One region of the Pseudoalteromonas sp. S558 genome, then DNA from elsewhere that is predicted to be linked to it. Evidence: riboswitches for the same ligand, from Rfam matches in the RefSeq annotation. Region 1 holds a riboswitch; the other holds the start of a gene.
What was found. Region 1 has a riboswitch for lysine ahead of dapA (4-hydroxy-tetrahydrodipicolinate synthase). Riboswitches for the same ligand answer to the same signal wherever they lie in the genome.

Region 1 (4,338 bases):
TTTAATGTGGCGTCATCATACTGAGTATGATTTTGTGCAAACTGTGTCACTAAATTTTTATTGTAGTGATACATGCGATTCCAATTAGTACCCGTAATCGGATCGAACCTACCAAGGGTAAACTCGCCAGATTTTTGATTACAACCAATTGGGTTAGCGTAGGGCACAAGGGTAATATCGCCATTAAGGTTTAAGTTTTTTAACTGCTCAAGCAGCTGAAAAATAACCGCGTTACCTTGCACTTCAGCGCCATGCATATTGGCTTGAACATAAACACTAGGTCCTGTGCCATCACCTTTTAAACGATACACCGGAATTGTAAGTGGTAAGCCGTTTGCAACTTCTCCTACTACAATGTTTTCTTGGCTGATGTGTGTTGTATTACTCATGCTTATTACCTTAAGTAGTGGCTGGCATTTTCGGCTTGGCGAACGCAGGTAAGTTTACCGTTTTGCAATGTGTACTCGCCAGCTAGCTCATGGCATAAAAAATACGGCATACTTTCGGTAAAGCCGTAAGCACCGCATTGGCTAAATACTAGCCAGTCGTGCTCATTTAAATCGCTTGGCAGGTTATGTTCACCTAAGCAATCAAGCGCTGTACAAAGCGGGCCGTATAAAGTGACTGCTTGAGTTTTAGCACTGGATTCACGCAGTAACGCAGCAGGAAAGTCTTGGCTGGTAACAGCAGGGCGTAATAAGTGATTTATGCCGCCGCTTAAAATTACTTGCTGTTGATTATAGTTTTGTTTGCGCTCTATTACTGGGTTTGCGTAATGACCACATTCGCCCACGGCATAACGACCAAGTTCCATCCATAATTCATCTACACCCGCATCATTTTTAATTTTAGCGAGCGCAGCTATTAAGTCATCCCAATCAAGTGTTGTTTCATTTTGTGTGTAGGGAATACCTAAACCACCACCTAAATCGAGAATTTTAAGGCTGATATTTAAATCGCTGGCAAGTTGGCTAAGTGGTGCAATCATTTGTGACCACAATTCGCTTAGCTTTTGTGTGCTAAGCATGTTGCCCCACTGAAAAATATGTAAGCCGTCAAATTTAAGTGCAGGGTAGTCGGCTACATTAAGTGCTTGCCACTCATCACAACCCAAACCAAATGGTGTGAGGCTGTCGCCGCCCAGTGGGTTTTTTTCACCTACAGGCCAACGTAATTGTACACGCAGTAATACTTGTAACTGTGTATTTTGCAATTGTGCTTGTTGGTTTAACCAACGTACTTGATTGAGGCTTTCTGCTACGAATATACGCACACCGCGCTCAATAAAGTGTTTAATTTGTTTAGGGCTTTTTGCTGGCCCTGTGTTGAGCACGCGCTGTGAGCTAATACCTTGTGCGAGTACTTGCTCAAGCTCACCTTTACTTGCTACGTCAAAATTAAAGCCAGCGCTGTCTAAGCTTTGAATTATTTTAGACAGTGGATTTGCTTTTACCGCGTACCACAGTTTTACATCGGTTTGCGCAACTAAACGTGCAAGATGCATGTTTAGTTGATCTAGGTCGTAAACAAAAAAAGGCGTATCAAGTTGTTGTGTAATTGTATTTACAGCGGCTTTGATAGGCGTGCTCAAAAAGCTCATTATCGTAAAACCTCTTCAAGTAATAACGATGCATCGCTTTGCTGGTCGCGGTATTTAACAATTAACGCACACGACATGCTTAAGCCTTGCTCGCGCGCCCATTCGTTTGACGCAGGGCGAGAGCCCGGTATTACAATAGCGTACTCTGGAATTGGCTCGCCTTTATTAAGCTGACGCTCGTTTACGCAGTCGTATACCGGAATAGTTGCCGATAAACGCACGCCTGGGGCAAGTACTGCGCCTTTTTTAATGACTACGCCTTCAACAAGAATACAGCCTGCACCAATAAAGGCATCGTCTTCAACAACGACTGGGCTTGCACCAATTGGCTCAAGTACACCACCAAGCTGTACTGCAGCACTTAAATGTACGTTTTTACCTACTTGTGCACACGAGCCCACTAGTGCGTGGCTATCTACCATTGTGCCTTCGTCGATGTATGCACCAATGTTTACATACGCTGGTGGCATAATAATGGTGCCTTTAGCCACGTAAGCGCCACGGCGAACACTCGAGCCACCCGGCACCATGCGCACGCCATCGTCAGTACTAAACTCTTGTGGAGCTAAGTTGTGTTTATCAACAAAGCCGCCTGCAAACTCAGTATTAGTGCCATTTTTAAAGGCTTCTAAAATGCCTTGCTTTACTTCTACATTAGCTTGCCATTGGCCGCTTTCGTTTTGTGATGCTGCGCGTACTGCGCCCGATTCTAAATTATTTAATAGTTCTAACCAGCTCATTATAAAAACCTGTATTTAATGCCAAGATAAAATAGTGTTGTTTGCAGTTGTGATGCAATCGGTTTGAGTTAACTCAAGATGTGTTAAAGGTGGACGAAGTTGCGGGCTGCTTAAGCGGCCCTGCAAATGCATCAATACCTTTACGGGAATAGGGTTTGCGACAGCAAATAGGCTATTAATGGCACTAGTCCATTGAGCAAATAAATTAGGATATTGACCACTTAAGCTGCGTTTAACAAACTCGTGAGTTTGTGCGGGCCATGCGTTTGCAGCTACCGACACTAAACCTTTTGCACCAGCTTGGGCAAAATAAGGCATTAGCGCATCGTCGCCACTAAATAAGGCTAAATTAGGCGCGGCTTGGCGATAAGCCTCAAACTGAGCAATATTGCCACTGGCTTCTTTTAACGCCCATAATTTTTTATGATTTTGTAAGTTAGTCACTGTTTGAACAGGAATACTGACACCACTGCGGCCCGGTACGTTATAAAGCATACACGGATGAGCACTTGCATCGAGTAGGCTTTCAAACCAATGAGTTTGACCTACAGCGCCGGGCTTTGCATAAAGCGGTGAGCCCAGTAAAAAGCTATGAATTGGGAGTGTATTACAGTAGTTAACCCACTCAATTTGTTGCTTTAAGTTACTACCGCCCACGGCAACCATAAGTGGTACACTTGGTTTTAGCTGGCATACGTGTTCAACAATGGCTTGTTGCTCGTTAAGCGTTAGTGCCAAACCTTCGCCCGTACTGCCAAGTAGTAAAATACCGTTATGTGCCGCTTCTTGATCGCTAACCAGTTTAGTTAACGTGTTGTAGTCAACATCGCCGTGTTGATCTAATGGCGTAACGAGCGCGGTCCATAATTTGTAGTCGTTTATATTGAAGTTATTGGTCATCTCTCACGAACTTATAAGTTATTCGAAGAGTTAAAAAGCTTTATGGAAGGAGCCGCATTAACCTCGTTCGAACTAATAATTCGAAGAGCGAATGGGCTTAAAATAATAGGGCGCATGGCCTTAATATTTAAGACCAGAAGCTCTCCACCAAACTAATAAGCTGCTTGTTATAAGCAGCTATTGGTGACAGTCGCTAGGGTTCAACCTAGTCGCCCGAAATAAACACCTCGCAAAAGTGATTACTTCTCGGCGTTAATTCCCCTCACGTATGCTCACTGGAGTTTGCGCTCCTAACATACGCTACCTGAATAACGCACCTCTTCTAGCCCTTTGCACCTGTTTGAAGAGTAAAACTTACAAACCTGTGCAATTTAAATAGGGTAATTGCAGCGATTAAAGCATTTTAGCCGTCTGGGTGTCAAGCGGCTAAATATAGATTAATTCATCGATAATGGGAGTGGTTACGTATTGGCTGCTTTTCTCGTACACTAGCAACATAAGTAGTGAGGTATTTAATTAGTATGGAAAAATTTAGCGATATTTATAAGCGAGCGGTAGAGCGAAAAGGCTCTGAAAAAATGCTTAAGTTATTACTTGCAAAACCGCTATCTAAAAAACAACTAAGCACGTTAAGTGACGACGATTGGCTGGAAGAATTTACTCGAAAAGTATTTCAAAGTGGCTTTTATTGGTCAGTCATTAATAATAAGTGGTCGGGATTTAGAGAGGTTTTTTGGGATTTTAGCGTCGATAAGGTATTAATGATGCCCCCCGATATGCTGGAACAAAAAGCAACGGATGAGCGTATTGTTCGTAACTATAAAAAAGTAAAAACAATTACTGAAAATGCTTACATGATCCACGAAATAGCACAAGAACATGGCAGTTTTAGCCAGTTTGTCGCTAATTGTCCAGCAGACGATATTATTGGTTTATGGGCGTATTTAAAAAAGCATGGCGCGCGTTTAGGCGGAAATACAGGGCCTTATGCGCTACGAGCTCTTGGTAAAGATACTTTTTTACTATCACGCGATGTAGAGAATTATTTGCGTGCCCATAAAATTATAGACGGCGGCTTACAAACTAAAAAGTCACTGA
Region 2 (4,338 bases), on a different contig from region 1:
AAAATATTGTTCATCGTGTTATGCCAAAAAGCATTAGCGAGAGAAAGTTAATGTTTTTGGTAGGTGGCTTTGCGTTTTTGTTTTCGTCGATTTCAGATAATGTAACGGCTACGCTTATCTCTTTAGCCGTTGTAATGTCGTTAAAACTTGAACCTAAAAAACTCATTAAATATGCCACGCTTATCGTGTTTGGGGTTAACTCAGGTGGGGTATCGCTAATAACAGGCGACGTAACCACACTGATGATATTTTTAGATGGCAAAGTAACCATAGGTCATTTACTACTACTTATCGCGCCAGCACTTGCAAGTGTTATGCTACTAGCTGCGCTATTGTCTATCGGTATGAAAGGGCGTGTTGAGTTTGCCGGTGCGGGTAAAACCCGAATAGAAAAAACCGACATTACCATTGCTGTTATATTTTTATCTACCGTAGTGAGCACACTTACCCTGAGTGTAATTTACAGCGTACCGCCTTTACTTACCTTTTTGTTTGGCTTATCAGTGATGTTTTTAGTAGCGCAATTTTTAATGCGCAAAAAAGACATTAACAAAGACATAATCGACTTTGTTCGCGATATAGAATACGACACATTGTTATTTTTTGTTGGTGTACTGCTGCTTGTTGGCGCACTAAAAGAAATTGGTATGCTAAGTAAATTTACCGATCTATACACGGTAATGGCCCCCGAGTACGCAAACTACTTAATGGGCATATTATCAGCAGGGGTCGATAACGTACCGCTTACTGCTGCTTTATTAAAAGCCGATATAGTAATGAGCCAACAACACTGGTTGTCGTTTACTTATGCAACGGGCGTGGGCGGTTCAATGCTGATCATTGGCTCGGCTGCGGGCATTATTGCCATGAGCAAAGTTAAAGCGCTTACCTTTATGAGCTACTTGCGTTTATCACTGCATTTATTAATTTGTTACACGGTTGGATATGCGGGCTCGTATTATATGGGCAGTTTTATTTAACTCATAAATTATTAAATGCTTGACAGCTAGACGTCTAAACGATAACTTTCAAAGCCCCGCTACTTAGTGGGGTTTTGTTTTATTAGCCACTGGTTAATAAAACATTCAGAAGAGGTGCGATACTTAGGTACTTAATGGTAGGCGACGAGAGCCGATGATCATTAAGAAGGGAAGTACTCGCCGAGAAAAATAATGATACGTCGTCATTGTTTTTCGGTTTATGGGGCTGAATCCTCAAAACTGTCACCAATATAGGTGGAGAGCTTCTGGCAGTGGACTTATCTTCAAGCATTCCTTTGCCAAGTTCTTCTTGTTTTATTGCGATTTGGATATCGCGAAAGGAGACTAAATGACTACCCAATCAGCGCCACAAACAGTGCCTCAAACAGAGTTAAGCGCAAAATCAGATTACATCGTTGCCAAATTTGGCGGAACCAGTGTTGCAAACTTTGAAGCGATGAGTCGCTGTAGCGAAATTATTGTTGCAGATAAAAGCGTACGTATTGTTACCGTGAGCGCCAGTGCCGGCGTAACTAACCACTTAGTTGCACTGTGTAAATCAAGTATTACCTCAAGTGAGCGCCAAGAGCACATAAACAGCGTGCTTGCTATTCAACAAACTATTTTAGATGAATTATCGCTAGATGCCGATTTAGCGGTTGGCTTTAACGAAACCCTAAAAGCATTTCAAACATTAGCTCAAGAGTCACTAACAACCGATCAACAACACGACGAGCTCCTTAGCTTTGGTGAGCGTTTGTCGTCGTATTTGTTTGCTCAGGTGCTTCGTTCACAAGGTTTAAACGCAGATCGCTTTGATGTGCGCAAGGTGCTTAAAACCGATAGCCAATTTGGTAAAGCAACGCCCAATGTTGCAGCCACAGCGCAAGCCGCTAAAGAATATTTAATTCCATTATTAGACGCTCAAGTAATTGTGACTCAGGGCTTTATTGGCAGTGACGAATACGGTCAAACCACAACGCTTGGGCGTGGTGGTTCTGATTACAGCGCTGCATTATTGGCTGAAGCAATTAATGCTAAAAGCGTGCATATTTGGACTGACGTTGTGGGTATTTTTAGCACCGATCCGCGTTTGTGCGCAAAAGCGACACCAATTGCACGCTTAAGCTTTGACGAAGCCGCTGAAATGGCGACCTTTGGTGCAAAAGTATTGCACCCCGCAACTATTTTACCCGCAAGCCGTAGTCACATTAACGTATTTGTTGGTTCGAGCCGCGAGCCAGAACGTGGTGGTACATGGATTGAGCGCGAAAAGTCGCAACAACCAGGTATACGCGCAGTAACACAACGCAAAAATCAAATATTGCTTACCCTTAAAAGCCCAGAAATGCTCCTAGCAAGCGGCTTTTTAGCCCGCGTATTTACGCTATTAAGCGAATACAATATATCGGTAGATTTGGTTACCACCTCAGAAATCAGCGTAGCTATAACCCTTGATAACGCGCAAAACGCCTCGCGCCCAGAGCTTGATCAAGAATGCCTAGATAAGCTTGCAGAGTTTTGCCATGTGTCGGTAGAAAATAACCTAACATTGGTGGCACTTATTGGCTCTGAGATTCAATTACGCCAACACGAAATGAACTTAATGAGTGTACTAAAAGACTTTAATATTCGATTAATTTGTCACGGTGCGAGTAAACACAACTTGTGCTTTTTAGTAGAGCAAACTGAGTCAGATAACGTAGTGCAATCTATTCATAGCCGTTTATTAGAAAATGATTTTGCTGCGTAAGTAACGGTTATTCAGGAAAATTACCTAGTAACATCAGTTAATAAAGAAACTTAACAAAATTAATTAACAAAGTCACTTAATAAAAAGCATCGCCAGTCGATGCTTTTTTTATGCACCACACTTACATCAAAACAAACATTGCTCTCACTACTATTAGTTACCGCAACGCGATTGCTGCTAGCACTCAGCTTTGCACTATTTAACTCGTCAAACACATTAGGGCTAAGTAGCTTTGCAATGGGGCGGCTGGTGGCCTTAGCAAGTGACTCTTTTAATGTCCAAATTCTGAAAAATGTATCTGCTTGGGCTTGGGTATTAGTGGGCTTGGTGATAAGTGTAATTTCATCATTATGATAAAAATGCTTGGCGAGTTTTTCAAATGGGCGCTTTAAGCTTACTTTTTCAACATCAAAACCAAATTCACTTTTATCAAGGTTAAGCGCGACCCCAACTAAACCATGCGAATGCGAAATACAGGTATTAATAACATCATCACCCACGTGTATTTTCAGTTTTGAGCTTGTCTCGTCAAATTCTGTACTCATTTTATTAAGCGCTACGAGCACATATTGCGGCTGCGTTATTTTAATAAGGTGTTTTAACAATAACCGCGTAGCTAAATACTCTTGCTTAGCTTGCGGGCTTTTTCTACGGTTTATAACTGATAACTCAAATGAGCTTAAGCAATCAGGCAAATTAAAGTCACTAAGCTCAAGTGTTTTAGCATTAAAGAGTAAAATACTGTGATTAGCTAACGGTAACTTTGCCAATTGAGTTGAGGTAATGCTTAATGTGTTTTCAAAATAATGTGTGGTCATAAATGCTTAAAGTGGGTGAGCCGCTGTAATTATGAGCGGTTAACAGTGCTTATTTATACAACGAGCAATTTTATTACTCAGCTGGCATGAAATATGGTTTAATTCACAATAATCAAAATAATAACAGATTTGTAGATGTATGGCACAAGTGCGTGATGGGTTTCAAAGCCGACTTGGTTTTGTTTTAGCGGCTGCTGGCGCAGCAGTCGGTTTAGGTAATATTTGGGGTTTTCCTACGCAAGCTGCCAATCATGGTGGCGGCGCATTTTTACTGGTTTATTTTATTGTCATATTTTTACTTGCACTCCCTGCGCTGTATACCGAACTGTATTTAGGGCATAGCGCGCAAGCTAATCCTGTAAGAGCGTTGGGCGATGCATGGCAAAACACTAATCGCAAAGTCGGTGCAGCAGCAGGGTATATTGGCCTTGCCGGCGCAGTTGTTATGCTTAGTTTTTACTCAATAGTAGCAGGGTGGATGCTTTCGTACGCTATTGAGCCCATAACCACTTTTTTTGGTTTTACAGGCGCTAGCGAGTTTTTACATGGTGACTCAGTGCTGCGTAATTTTGTGTTTACGCCGCTTATGCTTATTTTAACCGCCAGTATTATTTTAAAAGGTGTTAAATCGGGAATCGAAATCTGGTCGCGCCGTTTAATGCCGCTGTTACTTGTGCTGCTTGTTGGTTTAATTGCCTACATTGCAACACTCGATGGCGCAAGCGAAGGCTTTGCTGCGTATTTAATTCCTGATTTTAGCCAAATATTCGACCCCAACTTAATTATT

Region 2: another riboswitch for lysine. It lies ahead of lysC (lysine-sensitive aspartokinase 3); the one in region 1 lies ahead of dapA (4-hydroxy-tetrahydrodipicolinate synthase).

The regions. Positions count from the first base shown of each region.
Region 1 is NZ_PNDU01000132.1:925-5,262, forward strand. Features, by position in the region: gene CWB66_RS10455 (succinylglutamate desuccinylase/aspartoacylase family protein) at 1-389, opposite strand, end outside; gene CWB66_RS10460 (PLP-dependent decarboxylase) at 395-1,600, opposite strand; gene CWB66_RS10465 (2,3,4,5-tetrahydropyridine-2,6-dicarboxylate N-succinyltransferase) at 1,600-2,340, opposite strand; gene dapA (4-hydroxy-tetrahydrodipicolinate synthase) at 2,356-3,240, opposite strand; lysine riboswitch at 3,370-3,570, opposite strand; gene CWB66_RS10475 (DNA-3-methyladenine glycosylase I) at 3,762-4,338, shown strand, end outside.
Region 2 is NZ_PNDU01000140.1:18,436-22,773, reverse strand. Features, by position in the region: gene nhaD (sodium:proton antiporter NhaD) at 1-980, shown strand, start outside; lysine riboswitch at 1,082-1,254, shown strand; gene lysC (lysine-sensitive aspartokinase 3) at 1,330-2,733, shown strand; gene CWB66_RS11155 (4'-phosphopantetheinyl transferase family protein) at 2,793-3,551, opposite strand; gene CWB66_RS11150 (sodium-dependent transporter) at 3,691-4,338, shown strand, end outside.